DNA from 4 places in the Paraburkholderia sp. SUR17 genome. Region 4 is predicted to be linked to each of the others. Evidence: predicted binding sites of a transcription regulator. Region 4 holds the regulator's gene; each other region holds the start of a gene.
What was found. Region 4 encodes FNR, which switches genes on or off when oxygen is low (the NO sensors DNR and NnrR bind a similar motif). Its sites were predicted from a motif close to TTGATNNNNATCAA; they were not measured.
Positions count from the first base shown of each region.

Region 1: a site for FNR is predicted at 3,310-3,323, ahead of clpB (ATP-dependent chaperone ClpB). Genes of this name have one in related genera too.
Region 2: a site for FNR is predicted at 2,646-2,659, ahead of P2869_RS03045 (hemerythrin domain-containing protein). Genes of this name have one in related genera too.
Region 3: a site for FNR is predicted at 3,350-3,363, ahead of cyoA (ubiquinol oxidase subunit II). Genes of this name have one in related genera too.

Region 1 is NZ_CP120508.1:2,039,231-2,044,133, reverse strand. It holds gene glp (gephyrin-like molybdotransferase Glp) at 1-1,097, shown strand, start outside; gene moaD (molybdopterin converting factor subunit 1) at 1,144-1,401, shown strand; gene moaE (molybdopterin synthase catalytic subunit MoaE) at 1,431-1,904, shown strand; gene P2869_RS08985 (group III truncated hemoglobin) at 1,952-2,518, opposite strand; gene P2869_RS08980 (Rrf2 family transcriptional regulator) at 2,753-3,235, shown strand; gene clpB (ATP-dependent chaperone ClpB) at 3,495-4,903, shown strand, end outside.
Region 2 is NZ_CP120508.1:665,056-669,958, reverse strand. It holds gene adh (aldehyde dehydrogenase) at 338-1,858, shown strand; gene P2869_RS03045 (hemerythrin domain-containing protein) at 1,949-2,530, opposite strand; gene P2869_RS03040 (hypothetical protein) at 2,960-3,094, shown strand; gene P2869_RS03035 (RcnB family protein) at 3,241-3,624, shown strand; gene P2869_RS03030 (universal stress protein) at 4,048-4,903, shown strand, end outside.
Region 3 is NZ_CP120509.1:2,747,334-2,752,236, forward strand. It holds gene cyoC (cytochrome o ubiquinol oxidase subunit III) at 1-295, opposite strand, end outside; gene cyoB (cytochrome o ubiquinol oxidase subunit I) at 298-2,310, opposite strand; gene cyoA (ubiquinol oxidase subunit II) at 2,314-3,204, opposite strand; gene P2869_RS29500 (EAL domain-containing protein) at 3,431-4,903, opposite strand, start outside.
Region 4 is NZ_CP120509.1:1,630,117-1,635,019, forward strand. It holds gene P2869_RS24635 (PAS domain S-box protein) at 1-184, shown strand, start outside; gene P2869_RS24640 (response regulator transcription factor) at 181-828, shown strand; gene P2869_RS24645 (response regulator transcription factor) at 1,226-1,633, shown strand; gene fnr (fumarate/nitrate reduction transcriptional regulator Fnr) at 1,643-2,449, shown strand; gene P2869_RS24655 (YkgJ family cysteine cluster protein) at 2,684-3,466, opposite strand; gene P2869_RS24660 (AraC family transcriptional regulator) at 3,742-4,299, shown strand; gene P2869_RS24665 (VOC family protein) at 4,296-4,712, shown strand.

The DNA of each region.
Region 1 (4,903 bases), on a different replicon from region 4:
TGAACACCAGCGCCATGGACGGCTACGCCGTGCGGGTGGCCGACCTCGCGCACGGCACGGCCCGTCTGCGCGTGTCGCAGCGCATTCCCGCGGGCCACGCGCCGCAACCGCTCGAGCCCGGCACGGTGGCGCGCATTTTCACCGGCGCGACCGTGCCGCCCGGCGCCGACGCGATCGTGATGCAGGAGCAGGCCGAGCCGACCGGCGATGAAGTCGCGCTGCTGCACACGCCCAAGGCAGGCGAATGGATCACGGCCCAGGGCGCCGACATCCGGCGCGGCTCGGTCATCCTGCCCGCCGGCACGCGGCTCACGCCTCAGTCACTGGGACTCGCGGCCTCGGTCGGATATGCCGAGCTTGCCGTGGTGCGGCGGCTCAAGGTGGCCGTGTTCTTCACTGGCGACGAACTGACGATGCCCGGCGAGCCGCTGCGGCCCGGCGCGATCTACAACTCGAATCGCTTCACGCTGCGCGGGCTGCTCGAGAACCTGGGCTGCGAGGTGTCGGACTTCGGCATCGTGCCCGACCGGCTCGACGCCACGCGCGCCACGCTGCGCGACGCCGCGCGCGGGCACGATCTGATTCTCACGTGCGGAGGCGTGTCGGTGGGCGAGGAGGATCACGTGAAGCCCGCCGTGGAAGCCGAAGGGCGGGTCTCGATGTGGCAGATCGCGATGAAGCCGGGCAAGCCGCTGGCCTTTGGCGCCGTGCGGCGTGGCGAGCGCACTGGGGCGCACGATGAAGCCGGCCACGACGAGGCGTTCTTCATCGGCCTGCCGGGCAATCCTGTCTCGAGCTTCGTCACGTTCCTGTTGTTCGTGCGGCCGTTCGTGCTGCGCCTTGCGGGCGTGAAGCAGGTCGCGCCGCGCGCGCTGTCGCTGCGCGCCGACTTCACGCAGCCGAAGGCCGATCGCCGCAACGAGTTCTTGCGCGCGCGCGTCAATCCGGCGGGCGGTCTCGACCTCTTTGCGAACCAGAGCTCGGCCGTGCTGACGTCGACAGTGTGGGGCGACGGGCTCATCGACAATCCGCCGAATCACGCGATCAGCGCAGGCGAGACGGTGCGCTTCCTGCCATTTTCCGAACTGCTCTACTGATGCGGGCGCCCGGCTTTGTCATGCAGGGCCGGCGCCGCTTGATTACATGAAGATCCAGCTGAAATTTTTCGCGAGCGTGCGTGAGGCGTTGGGCGTCGCGCATGAATCCGTCGAGGTGCCGGACGGCATCGCGACCATCGGCGACGTGCGCGGCTGGCTGCGCGCGCGCGGCGGCGTCTGGGCCGACACGCTCGCCGAAGGGCGCGCGCTACGCATGGCCTGCAACCACGTGATGACGGACGCCGGCACGCGCATTACCGAGGGTTGCGAAGTGGCGTTCTTCCCGCCCGTCACGGGCGGCTGAGCGCGTTGCGCACACTCAGGAGGTACGCCATGACCGTGCGCGTCCAGACCGAAGACTTCGACCTTTCCGCCGAGGTGGCGGCGCTGCGCGCGCAGAATCCGCGCATCGGCGCCGTGGCCTGTTTTGTCGGCACCGTGCGCGACCTCAACGAAGGCAGCGGCGTCGAAGCAATGGAGCTCGAGCACTATCCGGGCATGACCGAAAAAGCGCTCGCCGACATTGTCGATGCGGCTCGTGATCGCTGGCCGGGTGTGGACGTGCTGATCGTTCATCGCGTGGGCAAGCTTTATCCGCTCGACCAGATCGTGCTCGTGGCGACCACTTCCGCGCATCGTGGTGACGCGTTCGCCTCGTGCGAGTTCGTGATGGATTACCTGAAGACCCAGGCGCCGTTCTGGAAGAAGGAAAAGACCGCGGCCGGCGAGCGCTGGGTGGATGCGCGCGAGTCCGACGACGCGGCGCTGGCGCGCTGGGGCATCAAGTCGGGTAACGCGGCGAAGTAGCCGCTGCCGTGCTGCACCATTGAAGCTGTCGCCGCGCGGCGACGTCGTTACGACGCGTCCGCTCCACGTCCAATGATCTTTGCCGGGAAGGGTTCGCCGACTGGGCTATCGCGCCCGGCATCGTGCCCGGCGTGACTGTCGCCGTGAGCCGACCGGCGCGGCGCAACCCGCTCGAGCAGCGCCTGCTGCTCCGGCGGAATCGCGTAGTCCCAGCCGAAGCGGCTCAACTGGAGGCTTTGTGCGATACGCAGTGCGGGCTCCATGAAGCGGACCGCGGCAGCCGGTTCGTAGCGCGCTTCCACGGTATCGAGAAACAGGTAGAGCCACTGGCTGAAGTGCTTCGGCTCGACGCCGGGCAGCGGCTCGTGCGCCTGCTGGACATTGCCGCGATAACCCTTCTCGCCGAGCACGAGACTCGCCCAGAACGTACACATTTTCGGCAAATGGGTGTCCCAGCGGCCGGCGAGCGCGGTGTCGAACACGGGGCCGAGGAGCGGGTCGGCGCGCACGCGGTCGTAGAACGCGTAGACCAGCGCTCGAATATTTTCGGTGGTCGGTTCGGGGTGGCGCGTGGCCGGGGCGGCAGCGCTGGAAAGTGAAGCGGACGGCGTCATGAAGCGTGGTAGTGGTGAGACAGAGGCGCGGTAGCGGCCTTTGTCCGGTCATCGGGAGATATGCCCCATGAATGAGCACAGGCTCCGCAAACAGCGAAACTGAAGGACAATAGCTGACATTGCCCTCAAAAACGAGCATCAACGGCGCATGTTATGGCGCGCCGTCGATTGCCGCAACCCCGAAACGGACAGGGTCTTTTACGCGAAACGCGCGTCGAAGGCCGACTCGTTGCCATGAGACTGACTGACTATACCGACTACTCGCTCCGCGTGATCCTGTACCTGGCGGCCCGCGACGAAGGACTTTCGACCATCCAGGAAATTTCCGACGCCTACGGCGTTTCGAAAAATCATCTGATGAAGGTGGTGCAGCAACTCGGCGAACTGGGCTGGGTGGAGACGGTGCGCGGCCGCAATGGCGGGCTGCGGCTCGCTCCCGCCTCGCGCGCACTCACGGTGGGCGAGATCATCCGCGCCACGGAAACCGACTTTGCGCTGGTGGGCTGCTTTCCGGACAGTAAAGGCGTGCGGCGCGGCTGTGTGATCGATCCTCAATGCCGACTCAAGCACGTGCTCGAAGCCGCGCGTGCCGCGTTCTTCGCCGAGCTCGATCGCCACACGGTGGCCGAACTCATCGAGCCGCCGGGCCAGCTTGCGGCGCTGCTCGGTATTCCGGTTGCCGTACCGATCGTGCAGGCTCCCGCCGGTTCGATCTGAGACGTACCGGCTTCAGACGCTCCCATCGACGTTCCGATTAGCCGGTCCGCCCGGATGCCCGGTTCCGGCACCGTTTGACGCTCGTCAACACCCTCGCGCGCCGCGAGTGCACTGTGTTGCAGACCTTCGGCGCAGGACGGTTCCGCGCGCATCGTTTTTCGCAAAAACGTGCCGCCGCGTGCGAAAGCATGCAAAAAGTGCCTTGAAACCGCCCTGAAGCGCCTCATTTTGGTGACAGTCAGAATTGGAGCGCTCATCAATGAGAATCGACAAACTCACCACCAAGTTCCAGGAAGCCCTGTCGGACGCGCAGAGTCTCGCGGTCGGCCACGACAACCAGTACATCGAACCCGTGCACCTGCTGGCGGCGCTCGTCGCGCAGGAAGACGGTTCGGCGCGCTCGCTGCTCTCGCGTGCGGGCGTGCATGTGCAGGCGCTGCAGACCGCGCTTAACGACGCGATCACGCGGCTGCCGCAGGTGCAGGGCACCGACGGCAACGTGCAGATCGGCCGCGAACTGCTCGGCCTGCTCAATCAGGCCGACAAGGAAGCGCAGAAGCTCAACGACACCTACATCGCGAGCGAGATGTTCCTGCTCGCCGTGGCCGACGACAAGGGCGAGGCGGGCCGCATCGCGCGCCAGCACGGTCTCACGCGCAAGGCGCTCGAAGCCGCGATTGCGGCCGTGCGCGGCGGTGCTCAAGTGCACAGCCAGGATGCCGAGAGCCAGCGTGAAGCCCTGAAGAAGTACACCGTCGACCTGACCGAACGCGCCCGCGCCGGCAAGCTCGATCCCGTGATTGGCCGCGACGACGAGATCCGCCGCTCCATCCAGATCCTGCAGCGCCGCACGAAGAACAATCCGGTGCTGATCGGCGAGCCGGGCGTCGGCAAGACCGCGATCGTGGAAGGGCTCGCCCAGCGCATCGTCAACGGCGAAGTGCCCGAGACGCTCAAGGGCAAGCGCGTGCTCTCGCTCGACATGGCGGCGCTGCTCGCGGGCGCGAAGTACCGCGGCGAGTTCGAAGAGCGCCTGAAGGCCGTGCTCAACGACATCGCGAAAGACGAAGGCCAGACCATCGTCTTCATCGACGAGATCCACACCATGGTGGGCGCGGGCAAAGCCGAAGGCGCGATGGACGCCGGCAACATGCTGAAGCCGGCGCTTTCGCGCGGCGAACTGCACTGCATCGGCGCCACGACGCTCGACGAGTACCGCAAGTACATCGAGAAGGACGCCGCGCTCGAACGCCGCTTCCAGAAGGTGCTCGTCGACGAGCCGACGGTCGAGGCCACCATTGCGATCCTGCGCGGTCTGCAGGAGAAGTACGAGCTGCACCACGGCGTCGAGATTACCGACCCGGCGATCGTCGCGGCCGCGGAGCTTTCGCATCGCTACATCACGGACCGCTTCCTGCCGGACAAGGCGATCGACCTGATCGACGAAGCGGCTTCGAAGATCAAGATGGAAATCGACTCGAAGCCCGAGGAGATGGACCGTCTGGACCGGCGCCTGATCCAGTTGAAGATCGAGCGCGAAGCCGTCAAGAAGGAGAAGGACGAGGCCTCGCAAAAGCGCCTGCAACTGATCGAAGAGGAAATCGAGCGGCTCAACCGCGAATATTCGGACCTCGAAGAAATCTGGACCGCCGAGAAGGCCGCGGTACA
Region 2 (4,903 bases), on a different replicon from region 4:
ACGCAGGTCGCGCGTTCGAGGTGTTGCAGTCTGGTACAGCCGCACGCCGCGTGTGTTGCCGGAGGGAACAGTCCCTTGAGTCGGGGGCGTTCCTAACGAACGGGATGAAGCGTTGGATCGCGTGCTCAATCGCGTGTTGAACGGCGCCTCGCGTTGCACGCGCCCCACGTGGCCCACGCAAACTCGCAATGGCATGGTTCTCGCTGAACGGGTGCCCAGCGCGAAGCGCACATCAGATCAACGCATCCGTGTTTTCCCGCGCTTCAGTGCGGATTCAGTGCGGAACCTGCCGGACGTGCAGGCACGGATGCCGTCCCATCCATGGAGGAGAGACATCATGAACCACGCGGAAATGCAGTTCCTGACCACCGAATACCCCTACAAGAAGCAGTACGGCAACTTCATCGGCGGCGAATGGGTGAAGCCCGTCGGCGGCGAGTATTTCGACAACGTCTCGCCCATCACCGGCGAGCCGTTCACCTCGATTCCGCGCTCGCGCGCCGAAGACGTCGAACTCGCGCTCGATGCCGCGCACCGCGCCAAGGACGCCTGGGGCAAAGCCTCGCCCGCCGAGCGCGCGAGCGTGCTCAACCGCATCGCCGACCGCATGGAAGCCAACCTGCAGCGCCTCGCCGTGGCCGAAACCATCGACAACGGCAAGCCCCTGCGCGAAACCCTGGCCGCCGACATCCCGCTCGCCATCGACCACTTCCGCTACTTCGCCGGCTGCATCCGCGCCCAGGAAGGCTCCGTGTGCGAGGTCGATCACGACACCGTCGCCTATCACTTCCACGAGCCCCTCGGCGTGGTCGGCCAGATCATTCCGTGGAACTTCCCGATCCTGATGGCCGCCTGGAAGATCGCCCCGGCGCTCGCCGCCGGCAACTGCATCGTGCTCAAGCCCGCCGAGCAGACGCCCGCTTCCATCCTGGTCCTCATGGAACTCATCCAGGACATCCTGCCCAAGGGCACGCTCAACGTCGTGAACGGCTTTGGCCTGGAAGCGGGCAAGCCGCTTGCCACCAGCAAGCGCATCGCGAAGGTCGCCTTCACGGGCGAGACCACCACGGGCCGCCTGATCATGCAGTACGCGAGCGAGAACATCATTCCGGTGACGCTCGAGCTGGGCGGCAAGAGCCCGAACATCTTCTTCGCCGACGTGATGGACCGCGACGACGGCTACTTCGACAAGGCACTGGAAGGCTTCGCGATGTTCGCGCTGAACCAGGGCGAGGTCTGCACGTGCCCGTCGCGCGTGCTGATCGACGAGAAGATCTACGACCGCTTCATGGAACGTGCGCTCAAGCGCGTGGCCGCCGTGCAGCAGGGCCACCCGCTGGACCCGAAGACGATGATCGGCGCGCAGGCCTCGCAGGAGCAGCTGGAAAAGATCCTCTCGTACATCGACCTGGGCCGTCAGGAAGGCGCGCAGTGCCTCACGGGCGGCGAGCGCAACGTGCTCGCGGGCGAACTCTCGAAGGGCTACTACGTGAAGCCCACGGTGTTCCGCGGCCACAACCGCATGCGCATCTTCCAGGAAGAGATCTTCGGGCCGGTGGTGTCCGTCACGACGTTCAAGACCGAGGAAGAAGCGCTGGAGATTGCCAACGACACGCTGTACGGCCTGGGCGCCGGCGTGTGGACGCGCGACGGCACGCGTGCGTACCGCTTCGGCCGCGCGATCCAGGCGGGCCGCGTGTGGACGAACTGCTACCACGCGTATCCGGCGCATGCGGCATTCGGCGGCTACAAGCAGTCGGGTATCGGCCGCGAGACGCACAAGATGATGCTCGACCACTACCAGCAGACCAAGAACCTGCTGGTGAGCTACAGCGAGCAGCCGCTGGGGTTCTTCTGATCGGTGGCTTGATGCGTTGGTGAAAGACGGGCGGCGGGCGGAAGAAACGCACGCCGCACGCCGCGGCTCCATACGTGCAGACGCAGCCCTTCAGCCGCCAAGATCGGGAATAGCCTTCACCACCATCTCGAACAGGTGGTCGAGGTCGCTCTCCGTCTTCATGCCTTCGAATGGGTCGCGATTGGCGCCGAACGCGGCGTCAACCTCGATCCAGTCTTCGCGGGTCAGGAAACGCAGCGCGGCCGGCAGGATCAGTTCTTCTTCGAGGCGGCGGTGTTCCGCGAAGAACCGCGCGTATTCGTAGACGCTGTCGCGCAGTGCCGCGAAGGCCGCCTCGTCCGCGAGTTCGTAGCGCGTGAACACGCGCTCCAGTTCGCGCACCTTCGCTTCGCCTTGCGCGTGCTGGTGCTCCAGTTCCTCGATGATCTCGTCGAGATCCGCCGTGCGCATGCGCAGCCGCGCGAACAGATAGCAGTCTTCCTTCGGGTGATGGATCTGCTCGGGATATTCGCGAATGTAGTAAAGCATCGCGCGGAACACGATGGCGTCGGGCGTTTGCGCGTGGGCATCGACAAGCTCGATGAAACGCTGCATGCCACCGACCACCACGGCGAGCTGCTGGTGTTCCCTGATGATGGCCTGCACGGCCGTATGCATGGCGGACGGCACCATGATGTTTCTCCTCGCGGCAATCGCGGCAATTCGTGGCAATTCGCGGACGACGGACGGCCCGCAGCAAACCGACTGACGTCCTTTAAAAAGTATCGTGCCGCCACGAAAGCCAGCCTTGACCGCAATCAATCCGCACACGGGGCGTTGCACGAGACACTTCCACGCACGCCGATGAGCCGCTCCGTGTCCCTGGCCTGGCGGCACGCCCGTCGTCGGCCAAGGGAAAACCCTATAATTTGCATTTTTCCGGCGGGCGATCGCCATCACGCGGTCTGCAGCGCGGGAGCCCCCGGCACACGGCGCCTCGCGAGTGAGCCGGCAAGCACGGCAAACGCCGGACCACACACGGCGGCGAAGTCCTCGCACAATCGGCATCGCCGGCACCCTCAATCACTATCGGGAACGCGCCTTTCACGGCGCGCACACGACATGAAGCGAATCGGAGCGTTTTTCGTTGCGAGCTGGCTGGCGGCAGCCACGCTCTATCTGGGCCGGCACTCGGTGCCCTTCATGGCACTAAGCGGCGTCATCGTGTTTGCCGGGCTCGATCTGCTGCGCCCTTGAGCGCAGCCGCTTGTCGACGATAGCGGCAGTCCATGCGCGGCGGGTCGCACTGACCCCGCACTGACTCGTTCGATGGCGCAATGGCGCATCGGGTGCTAGCCTGCCTCTGCCACTCCGGCAATCACCACCCCGCACAGGAGAAAGCCATGAAGAAATCGCGCGTGTTTCTCGGGTCGCTGATCGTCACCGGCATGCTGGCTGCGTCGGCCGTCAGCGCGCAACCGCCGCACGACGACCACGGAAGAGGCGATCACGGCAAAGGCGAGCAGGGTCACGGCCGGGGGCATGGCCCCGAGCGCATGCCGCCGGGCCACAGCCCCGAGGGTCCGGGCGCGTCCGCCTACGCGCCGGGCCACTGGCGCAAAGGCGATCGCCTGCCGCCCGAATACCGCGACCGCCAGTACGTCATCGACGACTGGCGCGCCTACCGTCTCGGGCCGCCGCCGCGCGGTTACACGTGGATCGGCGTGGGTGGCGATTACCTGCTGGTGCAGATCTCCTCCGGCATCGTGCTGCGCGTGGGGCCCTAGAGCGCAACGAATCAGGGCCGCGGGTCCCGAGCCCTGATTCGACACGCCCGACCAGTCGACATCCCCTTCTGTTCCCCCACTCCCGCTCACGTCGCCTGCGCGGCACGAGGCGGCCTCGCACGAAGGCGCCTCATCCCTTCCGCTTCGTACCCAACGTATCTGTCGCACGCCGACACGCTCGCGTACGCGACCGCGCCTTCCCGGCCGCCGTGCAGGCAACGCGCCCCTCCCCACCCGACAACGAGAACACCTCGCGCAAGCCGCGCGGATGTGAGCCGTGCATGAGGGGCAGGTAAGCGGGAGATGTCCGCCCCCACGGTCGGCCGCGTTACCAAGGGCGCTTGATCGTGGTCAAGAAACGGCAGGCGGGTGGATTACAGAATCGCTTACACGCTCCCTTCAACCTTCCGCAGGACACCCACCGTGAATGCCGCCACCTCCACCGACACGCCCTTCGCTCTGCCAACCCGCGTACTCATCGCCGTCGACGCGTCGGCCGCCTCCCAGCAGGCGCTTGCCTACGTGCAAAACCTGCTGCGGCCCGAGAACCAGGTCCGCCTCGTAAGCGTGGCGGAGAACCCGCGCACGCTCGTGCCGACCGGCGGATTCGTCGGCAGCACGCTCGACGTGGCACGCGCCGAGTTGCGGCGCGACGCGGCAGACGCGCTGAGCCACGCCAAAGCGCTGCTCGCGCCCAGCAACGCCGCGATCGAAACCGAGGTTATCGACCTCTCGCAGCACGGCGGCAGCGTGGTCGATGCGCTGATGGCCGAAGCGAACGCCTGGCAGGCGGATCTGCTCGTGGTGGGCGCGCGCCAGCATCACGGCGTGATGCGCTGGGTGGAGGGAACGGTGTCCGAGCCGCTTGCGCGACTCGCGCGGTGCCCGATTCTCGTCGTGCCGGAGCGCTTCGAAGTGAAGCCCGGCCAGGTGCCCACACGCCTCTTCTTTGCGCTCGATGCGAGCCACGTGGCATTGCAGGCGCTGCGTTACGGCATGCGCTTCACCACGCGCAACGCTCACGTGCATGCCGTGTACGTGGTGGACCGCGCGGTGCGCCTGAGCGACCTCGTGCCCATCGACATGCTCGAAAACGCGTTCATCGACGAAGGCAAGGCGGTGCTGGCCAATGCGGAGCCCATTCTCAGCAGCGCCACGTCGTCGGCCACCACGGCGCTTCTGAAGACCGAACTCGCCGGCGACGATGTCGCCCACGCCATCGTGCGCGCGGCCGACCACTGGCACGCGGAACTCGTGGTCATGGGCACTCACGGCCGGC
Region 3 (4,903 bases), 1.1 Mb from region 4:
GCCAGCCCAGCACCGCGCCGCGTTGCTGCTTGTGCGCGCCCAGCATCGCGAAGCCGTAGGTGATGCTGCTCAACAGGAGCGCGGCCGTTTCCAGCGCAACGCCCGAAATGTCGAACAGGTCCTTGCCGCTCGGGCCGCCCGCAAACTGCTGCGACGACACGGCGAACACCGCGAACAGCGACGCGAAGATGACGCAGTCCGTCATCAGGTACAGCCAGAAGCCGAACACCGAGTGTGACGGCGGATGATCGGCGGCCAGATCGTGCGCGCCGTTGACAAGCGTGTTGTGTGCCATGCTCAGGCCTCCACGGATTCGGGCACGAGGCCGCGTTCTTCACCTTCCGCACGGCGGCGGATTTCATCTTCGATCTCGCGAACCTTCGCCGCGGGAATGATGTAGCCGTCGTTGTCGCCGAAGCTGTGAATGATGACGGTTGCCGCCACTGCGACGAGCGACGCGATCACGAGCCACCAGATGTGCCACACCAGCGCGAAGCCGAGTGCGAGGCTGAACACGGCGACGAAGAAGCCCGCGCCCGTGTTTGACGGCATGTGGATGTCGCGATACGACGACGCCTTGACGCCGAGGCCATGCCCCGTTTCCTTCATGTGGGCAAACGCATCCAGTTCACGCACCGTCGGGATCACCGCGAAGTTGTAGACCGGCGGCGGCGACGACGTGGCCCATTCGAGCGTGCGGCCATTCCACGGGTCGCCCGTCGCGTCGCGATAGTCGGGACGGTTGCGGTTGCGCACGGCGAGCACGACTTGCGCAATCTGATGCAGCACGCCGATGGCCACGAGCACCACGCCGAACGCCGCCGCGATCAACCACGGATGCCATGCGGGATTGTCGTAGTGGTTGAGGCGTCGCGTCATGCCCATGAAGCCCAGCACGTAGAGCGGCATGAACGAGGCATAGAAGCCCGTGAACCAGAACCAGAACGCGCGCTTGCCGAGCTTCTCGTCCAGCTTGAAGCCGAAGGCCTTCGGGAACCAGTAATGGAAGCCGGCAAGGTAACCGAACACCACGCCGCCAATAATTGCGTTATGGAAGTGCGCGATCAGGAACAGGCTGTTGTGCAGCACGAAGTCCGCGCCCGGAATCGCCATCATCACGCCGGTCATGCCGCCGATGGTGAAGGTGATCATGAAGCCGATGGTCCACAACACGGGCGTGGTGAACTCGATGCGCCCGCGGTACATCGTGAAGAGCCAGTTGAAGATCTTCACGCCCGTTGGAATCGCGATGATCATCGTCATGATGCCGAAGAACGCGTTCACGTCGGCGCCGGAACCCATCGTGAAGAAGTGGTGCAGCCACACGAGGAACGAGAGCACCATGATCACGCACGTGGCGTACACCATCGTGCGATAGCCGAAGAGCGGCTTCTTCGCGAACGTCGCGATGACTTCCGAGTAGATGCCGAACGCGGGCAGCACGAGGATGTACACCTCGGGGTGGCCCCACGCCCAGATCAGGTTCAGGTACATCATGGCGTTGCCGCCGCCGTCGTTCGTGAAGAAGTGCATGCCGAGGTAGCGGTCCAGACCCAGCAGCGCAAGCGCGACCGTGAGAATCGGGAACGTCGCCATGATCAGCACGTTCGAGCACAGCGCCGTCCATGTGAACACGGGCATCTTCATGAACGTCATGCCGGGTGCGCGCATGCGCACGATCGTCACGAAGAAGTTGATGCCGGTCAGCAGCGTGCCCACACCTGAAAGCTGCAGGCTCCAGATGTAGTAGTCCACGCCCACGCCGGGGCTGAACTGCAATTCCGACAACGGCGGATACGCGAGCCAGCCCGTCTGTGCGAACTCACCGATCACGAGCGAGACGTTGATCAGGATGGCGGCCACCGCCGTCATCCAGAAGCTCAGCGAGTTGATGAACGGGAAGGCCACGTCGCGCGCGCCGATCTGCAGCGGCACGATCAGGTTGAAGAGGCCCACCATCAGCGCCATCGCCATGAAGAAGATCATGATGACGCCGTGCGCCGTGAACACCTGATCGTAGTGATGCGGCGGCAGGTAGCCCGGCGAATGATAGGCGAGCGCCAGTTGCAGACGCATCATCACGGCATCCGCGAAGCCGCGCAGCAGCATGAGCGTGGCCACGATGATGTACATGATGCCGAGCTTCTTGTGGTCCACCGTGGTGATCCACTCGGTCCACAGCCATGTCCATTTTTTGGTGATGGTGAGCGCAGCCAGCACCACGATCACCGCAAGGCCCATGAAGGCGCCTGCACCCATGATGATGGGCTGATCGAACGGGATCGCCTCGAGCGTGAGTTTTCCGAACATGCTTTACCCCTTCGTCCCGCAGGCCTCGTCCTTCGTGTCGAGGACGTGGCCGTTGTTGTACTTCGCGATGATGTTATGGAAGAGCCGCGGATCCACGGACGAGAAGTACTCGACCGGATTCTTCTCCGAAGGCTGCGCGACCGTGCCGTAGGCGTTCATGTCGAGACGCCCCTGCGCGTGCTTCACCTGCTCCACCCACGCGTTGAACTGCTCAGGCGTGGTGGCGAGCGCACGGAACTTCATGTCCGAAAAGCCCTTGCCGCTGAAGTTGGCCGACACGCCCGCGTAGTCGCCCACCTCGTTGGCCACCAGGTGCAGACGCGTCTGCATGCCCGCCATTGCATAGATCTGGCTGCCCAGCCGTGGGATGAAGAACGAGTTCATCACCGAATCCGACGTGATGCGGAAATTCACGGGCGTGTTGACGGGGAAGGCCAGCTGGTTGATCGAGGCGATGCCCAGATCGGGATAGATGAAGAGCCACTTCCAGTCCAGCGCGACCACTTCCACGTTGATCGGCTTCACCGACGATTCGAGCGGCCGGTACGGGTCGAGCTCGTGCGTCGTGCGCCACGTGAGCACGCCGAGGAACAGAATGATGATCGTGGGCACGGTCCAGATGACGACTTCGATGGCCGTGGAATGCGCCCACTTCGGCGCGTAGGTCGCATTGCGGTTCGACGCGCGGTAGCGCCATGCGAACAGCAGCGTGAGCAGAATGACCGGCACAACGACGATGAGCATCGTGAACGTGGCCGTGCTGATGAGAGACTTTTCCGCAGCACCTACGCTGCCTTTGGGATCGAGAACATCGAGATTGCTGCAGCCGGCAAGGCAGGTGCCCACTCCAATTGCAGCGAAGGTCCACGCCCGCTTCAAGATAGCTCTGGCCATCGGATATGCCTGGAATTTTGTATGGTCTGATTGGGTGATCTGGTCGGATCGGCGGGAACGACAGCGGGTGCGCCACACGTTGCGCGTGCGCGAACGCGCCCGTGTCGTAAGCGGCGGATTCTATTGAAACGGGCGGGAAATTACCTTGACGTCCAACAAGAAAACGTCAAGTCTTGCCGATGACAGCAAACAGTAAGCTTGTGTCCGGACAAGAAACTGATGGAATTCAGTTCTGCTGTTCAGGAAGCGGCGGCGTACGATCCGCAGCTTTCGCAACGACTTGCGCTCCCACGCGCAAGTCGCGGCTCGCGCGGTGCGGCGGGTTCGCTCTTTCGCGCACGATGTCGGCCGTGAGCACGTCCAGCCGCACGGGCCTGCCGGTGAGATACCCCTGCACGAGGTCGCAGCCAATGTCGCGCAGCAACGCGAACTGCTCCCACGTCTCCACGCCTTCGGCCACCACTTCGAGGCCGAAGCTGTGCGCCATCGAGATGATGGCCTCCACGATCTCCCTGCCCTCGCGCGGCAGCCCCTTGACGAAGCTGCGGTCAACCTTGAGCTGATCGATGGGCAGCGTGCGCAGATACGAGAGCGACGAATACCCCGTGCCGAAGTCGTCGATCGAAACGCGCACGCCGTTCGACTGGAATTCGCGCAGCAGCCGTACGCTGTCGTCCACGTCGGTCATCAGCATGCTTTCCGTGAGTTCGAGTTCGAGCAGCGACGAATCCAGTCCGCTCGCCTGCAACGCCGAAAACACGTGCTCCGCGAACTGCGGATGCCTGAACTGCCGTGCCGACACGTTCACGGACACTTCGAGCGCCACGCCCGTGTCGCGATTGAGCCGCGCGATGTCGTTGCACGCCGTTTCCAGCACGTGCAGCCCGAGCGTCGCGATCAGGTCGCTCATCTCCGCTACCGCGATGAATTCGGCCGGCGAGATTTCGCCCTCCTGCGGGTGATGCCAGCGCGCGAGTGCCTCGACGCCCGTCATCGCACCGGCGCCGCAGCTGAACTTCGGTTGATAGACCACGTAGAACGCGTCGGTGTTGAGCGCATCGCGCAACTCGCGCTCAAGGCGTGCGCGCCGTTTCGCGGCCTCGGTCATCTCCGGCCGGAACGCAACAGCCTGACCCTTGCCCTGGCTCTTCGCGACGTAAAGCGCCGTGTCCGCGCTGCTCACGAGGTCGGCGAGACGCTGCGCGTCGTCGGGATAGCGGCTGTAGCCCACGCTCGCGCTCACGTGCAGCTCCACGTCCGCCACGCGAAAAGCGCGCCGCGTATGTTCGACCACGCGTACCGCAAGCGAGGCGCTGCGCTGGGGACTGCCGCGGTCCACGGCGAGAATTGCGAACTCGTCGCCGCCGATGCGGCTCACCAGATCGTGACGGCCCACCGCCGCCTTGAGTTCGCGCGCCACCGCGGCGAGCAGTTCGTCGCCTGCGCCGTGCCCCAACGTGTCGTTGACGATCTTGAAGTTGTCGAGATCGACCAGCATCAGCGTGAGCGGCGTGCGCTGCCGCACCGGCACGCCAAGGCGCGTGCCGAGTTCGTCGTAGAACGCGCGGCGATTGGGCAGATGCGTGAGCGGATCCGTATTGGCGAGCCACGCAAGCTGGCTTTCCGCGCTCGACATGCGTTCCTTGAGCCGCCGCATCACGATGCCGGAGGCCGCCACCGATGCGAGGCACACCAGCAC
Region 4 (4,903 bases):
CAGTACCCACTTTGCGAATGGGACGAACGGTCGCGCCGGCAAGTCGTTCGGTATCATCGGCATTCGCGAGCGCGCCCATATGCTGGGCGGCTCGGTTGCGATCGACACGGCCGACGGCAAGGGCTTCGCCCTCACCGTCACCTTCCCTCGCGAGGCCGTGCAACAGGAAGAGACACTTTCATGATCAAGGTACTGATCGCCGACGACCATACGCTGGTACGCGACGGGCTGCGCCATATCCTGCAGAACGCCAGCGGCTTCGAGGTGGCCGGCGAAGCGTGGGACGGCGCGACGACGATTGCGCTCACACGCTCCACCGAAGCGCAGGTGCTCGTGCTCGACCTTTCCATGCCGGGGCGCAACGGCGTCGAACTGATCCGGCAGATCAAGGACGAGAAACCGAATCTGCGCATTCTCGTGCTCACCATGCATGCCGAGCAGCAATACGCGGTGCGTGCGTTCAAGGCGGGTGCGTCGGGCTATCTCACGAAGGAAAGTGCCAGCACGGAGCTTGTTTCCGCGGTGACGAAGGTGGCCGCGGGCGGTGTCTACGTGAGCCTCGCCATGGCCGAGCGCTTCGCGCAGAGCCTCAACGAGCCCGCGGACACGCTGCCGCACCAGCGCCTCTCCGACCGCGAGTTCGACGTGTTCCGCCGCATCGCGGCGGGCCAGAGCATCTCCGAAATCGCGCAGGAGCTATGCGTGAGCGCGAAGACCGTGAGCACCTATAAAACGCGCATTCTCGAAAAGATGCAGATGCCGCACGAAGCCGCGCTGGTGCGCTATGCGATGCGGCACAAGCTGTTCGACGACAACGACGAAGTCTGACGAAAACCGCAAGGCGCGAAGGTATGCCCTGCGTCGTCGCTTTGCGTTCTGCTGCCCACTCTCCTGCCGTTGCGCGGGCAACCTGTTCCGGTTCGTTTCACGCTCGCCTGCGCAACGCTCCTCAAGGCGCTCATAAAAGCGCTGATTAAAAGACCGACTAGAAAGACCGACTAAAAAGATCGACCAAAGCGCTGATGAATCGCGCATGAAGCGCAGTAAAGCGCGAGCCAGCCGAACGGCGGCATATCGCCGCATTCAAGGCCTCACAGGGCACACCGGCCGCCCGGCAAACACCCCGCCCGCTGTAGGAATCGACCTACACGCATTCCTTCCGCCCTACTGAAAGTTCAACCGTCGCCGATTTAAATTCCGTGAATCGCAGACCATACTTGCACCCATGAAATCAGAACGGTCCGCCAAGCTGAAAGTCTTCCTCGCGGAAGACTCGGTACCGGTGAGACGAAGAATCTCGCTCTCGCTCGGCAGGATCGACGGAGTGTGCGTGGTGGGAGAAGCGGAAGACGTATCCGCCGCGCTCGAAGGAATTGCAACATCCTGCCCGGATCTCGTGATCGCCGATCTACGGCTCGCGCAAGGCAACGGCCTCCAACTGATTGAAGCCGTTACCGCAGCGAACCAGCCTGTGGTCACGATGATGTTGACGAATCACGCAGGTCCGGCATTTCGCGAAGCAAGCCTCGCGGCGGGAGCGCAGTACTTCTTCGACAAGACAGCCGAATTCGAAGAAGCCCGCAGCGCCGTTGAAGCAATTGCCCGCACGCATCGCACGCGTGCTGTCGCCTAGGAGATTGACATGTATTCGAGTACCGCCTGCGACGTAGCTGTTTCGTCTGGCTCGCCCCACACCGGCTATCAGACGTACCCGATTGCCCCTGTCGACGCACCGGCCGATACGCGTGCCGACACCGCCAAGCGCGCCGTGACGCGCTGCTCCACCTGCTCGATGCGCGCCATCTGCCTGCCGCCCAGCCTGACCACGGCGGAGCTCGAACGGCTCGACTCGATCATCTGCACCACGCGCAACGTGCGCCGCGGCGAAGCGCTGTATCGCGGCAACGATGCGTTCCAGAGCATCTACGCGGTGCGCGTCGGTTCGTTCAAGACCGTGGTGATTCATCGCGATGGCCGCGAGCAGGTCACGGGCTTCCAGATTGCCGGCGATGCGATGGGCCTCGACGGTGTCTACGCGGGCCGCCACAGCTGCGACGCCGTCGCGCTGGAAGACAGCCAGGTCTGCATCATTCCCTTCGGCCTGCTCGAAGTGGTGTGCCGCGAAGTGAAGTCGATGCAGCATCACGTGCACCAGATGATGAGCGGCGAGATCGTCCGCGAGTCGGGCCTCATGATGCTGCTGGGCACGATGAGCGCGGAGCAACGCCTCGCCACGTTCCTGCTGAATCTGTCGAGCCGCTTCAAGTCGCGTGGCTACTCGGCCTCCGAATTCCACCTGCGCATGACGCGCGAAGAAATTGGCTGCTACCTGGGCATGAAGCTCGAAACGGTCAGCCGGATGTTCTCGAAGTTCCAGCGCGAGAAGCTCGTCGATACGCACGGCAAGCAGATCCGCATCACGAATATGGAAGGACTGGCCCGCGTGTGAGCGTTGCACGCGGCAGTACGCAGCATGTCTGTTGGCCGCGCATGACAGTGCGGCCAATGTTGAGGACGTAAGGTTAGCCGGATGGTTCCGGCGAATGAGTGGGTGCAAGTGCCTCGAAAGAGGTGTGTGCTTTGACGGCGCAGCAATGCGCCGTCTTTTTTTTGGGCTGTTTGATTTTGTCGGCCGCGATTTGCGCGATGCGCCGTATCGCCGGCCACCATCACCCCCGCCCAATCACTCGCCGCTTGCCGCGTGAAACCCGAGGTATTCGTGCAGGTCGGGCAAGGCGTCCGGTGCGCGTGCCTCTGCATCGACGGAAGCCAACGTGTCACGTGTGCTGCGACGGTTCGAAATCAAGATCCACGATGCCGGGTTCGCATCTTCGCCAACGACTTCGTCCTCGCGCATTGCCGCAGCGATTGCATTCGCCATCGGCTCGCGCCCCGGCGCGATCACCACAAAGCCCTCGTTCGCCAACGCCGCCGTGCGCACGCCCAGCACGTCGCAGAGTTTGCGTTTGGCTCCGACGTCGTGGATATCGGCCTCGCGGAAAGCCTCGATAGTCGCCACGAGCGACGGGTCCGCATAACGCCCCGCCACTTCGAGCACGGGATGACGTTCATCCCATGCCTCGGGCGGACACAGTTTGGCGGCCGGCTGAAGCTCGATGAACGGATTGATCTCCGCCGGATAAATGCGACACACGCGCGGCCGGCGATCGTACGCACCGCAGCGCAGGTCGGCTTGCAAATGCGGGCACGGCCCGTCGAACGCGGCCACGACGGTCACGATTACGCGTAACGGCAGCGTGCCGCTCATCGCCGGGAAGGAACGCCTGAACTTGTAGGCCGCGAGGCGATCGTCGGCGGCCGGCTCGACGGGCCACGGAATCGCGTCGCAGAGCAACTGCGTTTCTCCGCCGTCGCGCAGCCAGCCCGCCGCTTCGGCAAGGCTCAACGGAAGACGCAGATCCCGGCAGCAGCGGCCGCACATCGTGCAGGAGAAATGTGAGGGCATGGCGGTCCAATTCGGGAATGACAGGCGGGCAGGGCTCTGGCGCGAAGCGTACTACGTGTGGCGGGATCGCGCTGCCGGCAGGACAAGGCCGGGCAAAACGCCAGACTGCTGCCATTCGGCTGGGGCTGATCTGGGGACAACTGGTGCTGTCTGGTGCCGCGCAGCATAGGGCCTGAGGCCCGGCCAGCTTCGGCGGCCCCTGCCACCTTCACTCCTGCCACACGATGCAGCCTAAACTACGGCATCCCGCCAGCCCACTCACTGTCCGAAGACGCATGCCCGCCCGATCAGACCGTCGTGCCGCCTCGCCTGCTTTGTGTCCTGCTTCGGCAACCGACGGCGCCCTCGAAGACCCCGCCCTGCTCCGCCGCCTGCTGCGCGCCAAAGACCGCATGGACGCCGCCTCGCACGAGGCCTGGCCCGTCGGGCGTCTTGCGCAGGTCAGCGGCGTCTCCGAGGCCCACTTCGCGCGCTCGTTCAAGCGTGCCTTCGGCGTGCCGCCGCACCGCTATCTGCTCACGCGTCGCATCGAGCAGGCCATCGCCCTGCTGCGCGACACCGAACTGAGCGTCACCGAGATCGCCTTCGCCACGGGCTGGGAGAGCCTCGGCACGTTCGGACGCGTGTTTCGCGATGTCACGGGCCAAAGCCCCGGCACCCTGCGCGCCGCGACACGCACGGAGCCGGCCAGCACGCGCGAACTGGAGCGCATCCCCGCCTGCGTGCTGAAGGCCGCGCAGCGTCCCGACCTCACCATCGCAGTTTTGGAGAAGCGCCGCCGCGCGGCCGGCGCTACATTCGCGCCATCTACCCAGGAGGAGGAGGCGTCATGAATCAGGGCATCAACGTGGTGGGCCTTTACGTCGACAACCAGGACGAAGCGCTCGCGTTCTACGTCGACAAACTCGGCTTTCGCGTGCATACGGACGTAAGCAACGGCCCGTACCGCTGGCTCACGGTGCAGCACCCTGACCAGCCGTCGTTCCAGCTGGGTCTGTTTCTGCCTGGGCCGCCCATCCACGACGCCGCCACCGCGCAAACCTTGCTCGCCATGGTGGCCAAGGGCGCCATGCCGCCGCTCGTGCTTTCCGTCGACGACTGCCGGGCCAGCTACACGCAACTCAAAGCCCGCGGCGTGGAGTTCACCCAGGAACCGGTGGACCGCTTCGGCAGCGTGGACGCCGGCTTTCGCGACCCCGCCGGCAACGGCTGGAAGATAATTCAGGCGGCAAAAAGCACCGTCTGAGCGCGGGCCGTGCCGATGTGGCCCGCAGTGCCGGGCCGGGCCGGGCCGGGCCGGGCCGGACCAGGCCACGCCACGCCGCGTGGCGCTGCGCCAAGCCAGGCGCCAGGCCCCGCCGGGCCATGCCGGGCCATACCGCCCGCCCACGGGGCCATACCGCGCCAGCTACAGGCCTGACGCGCCGCGGCGGAACA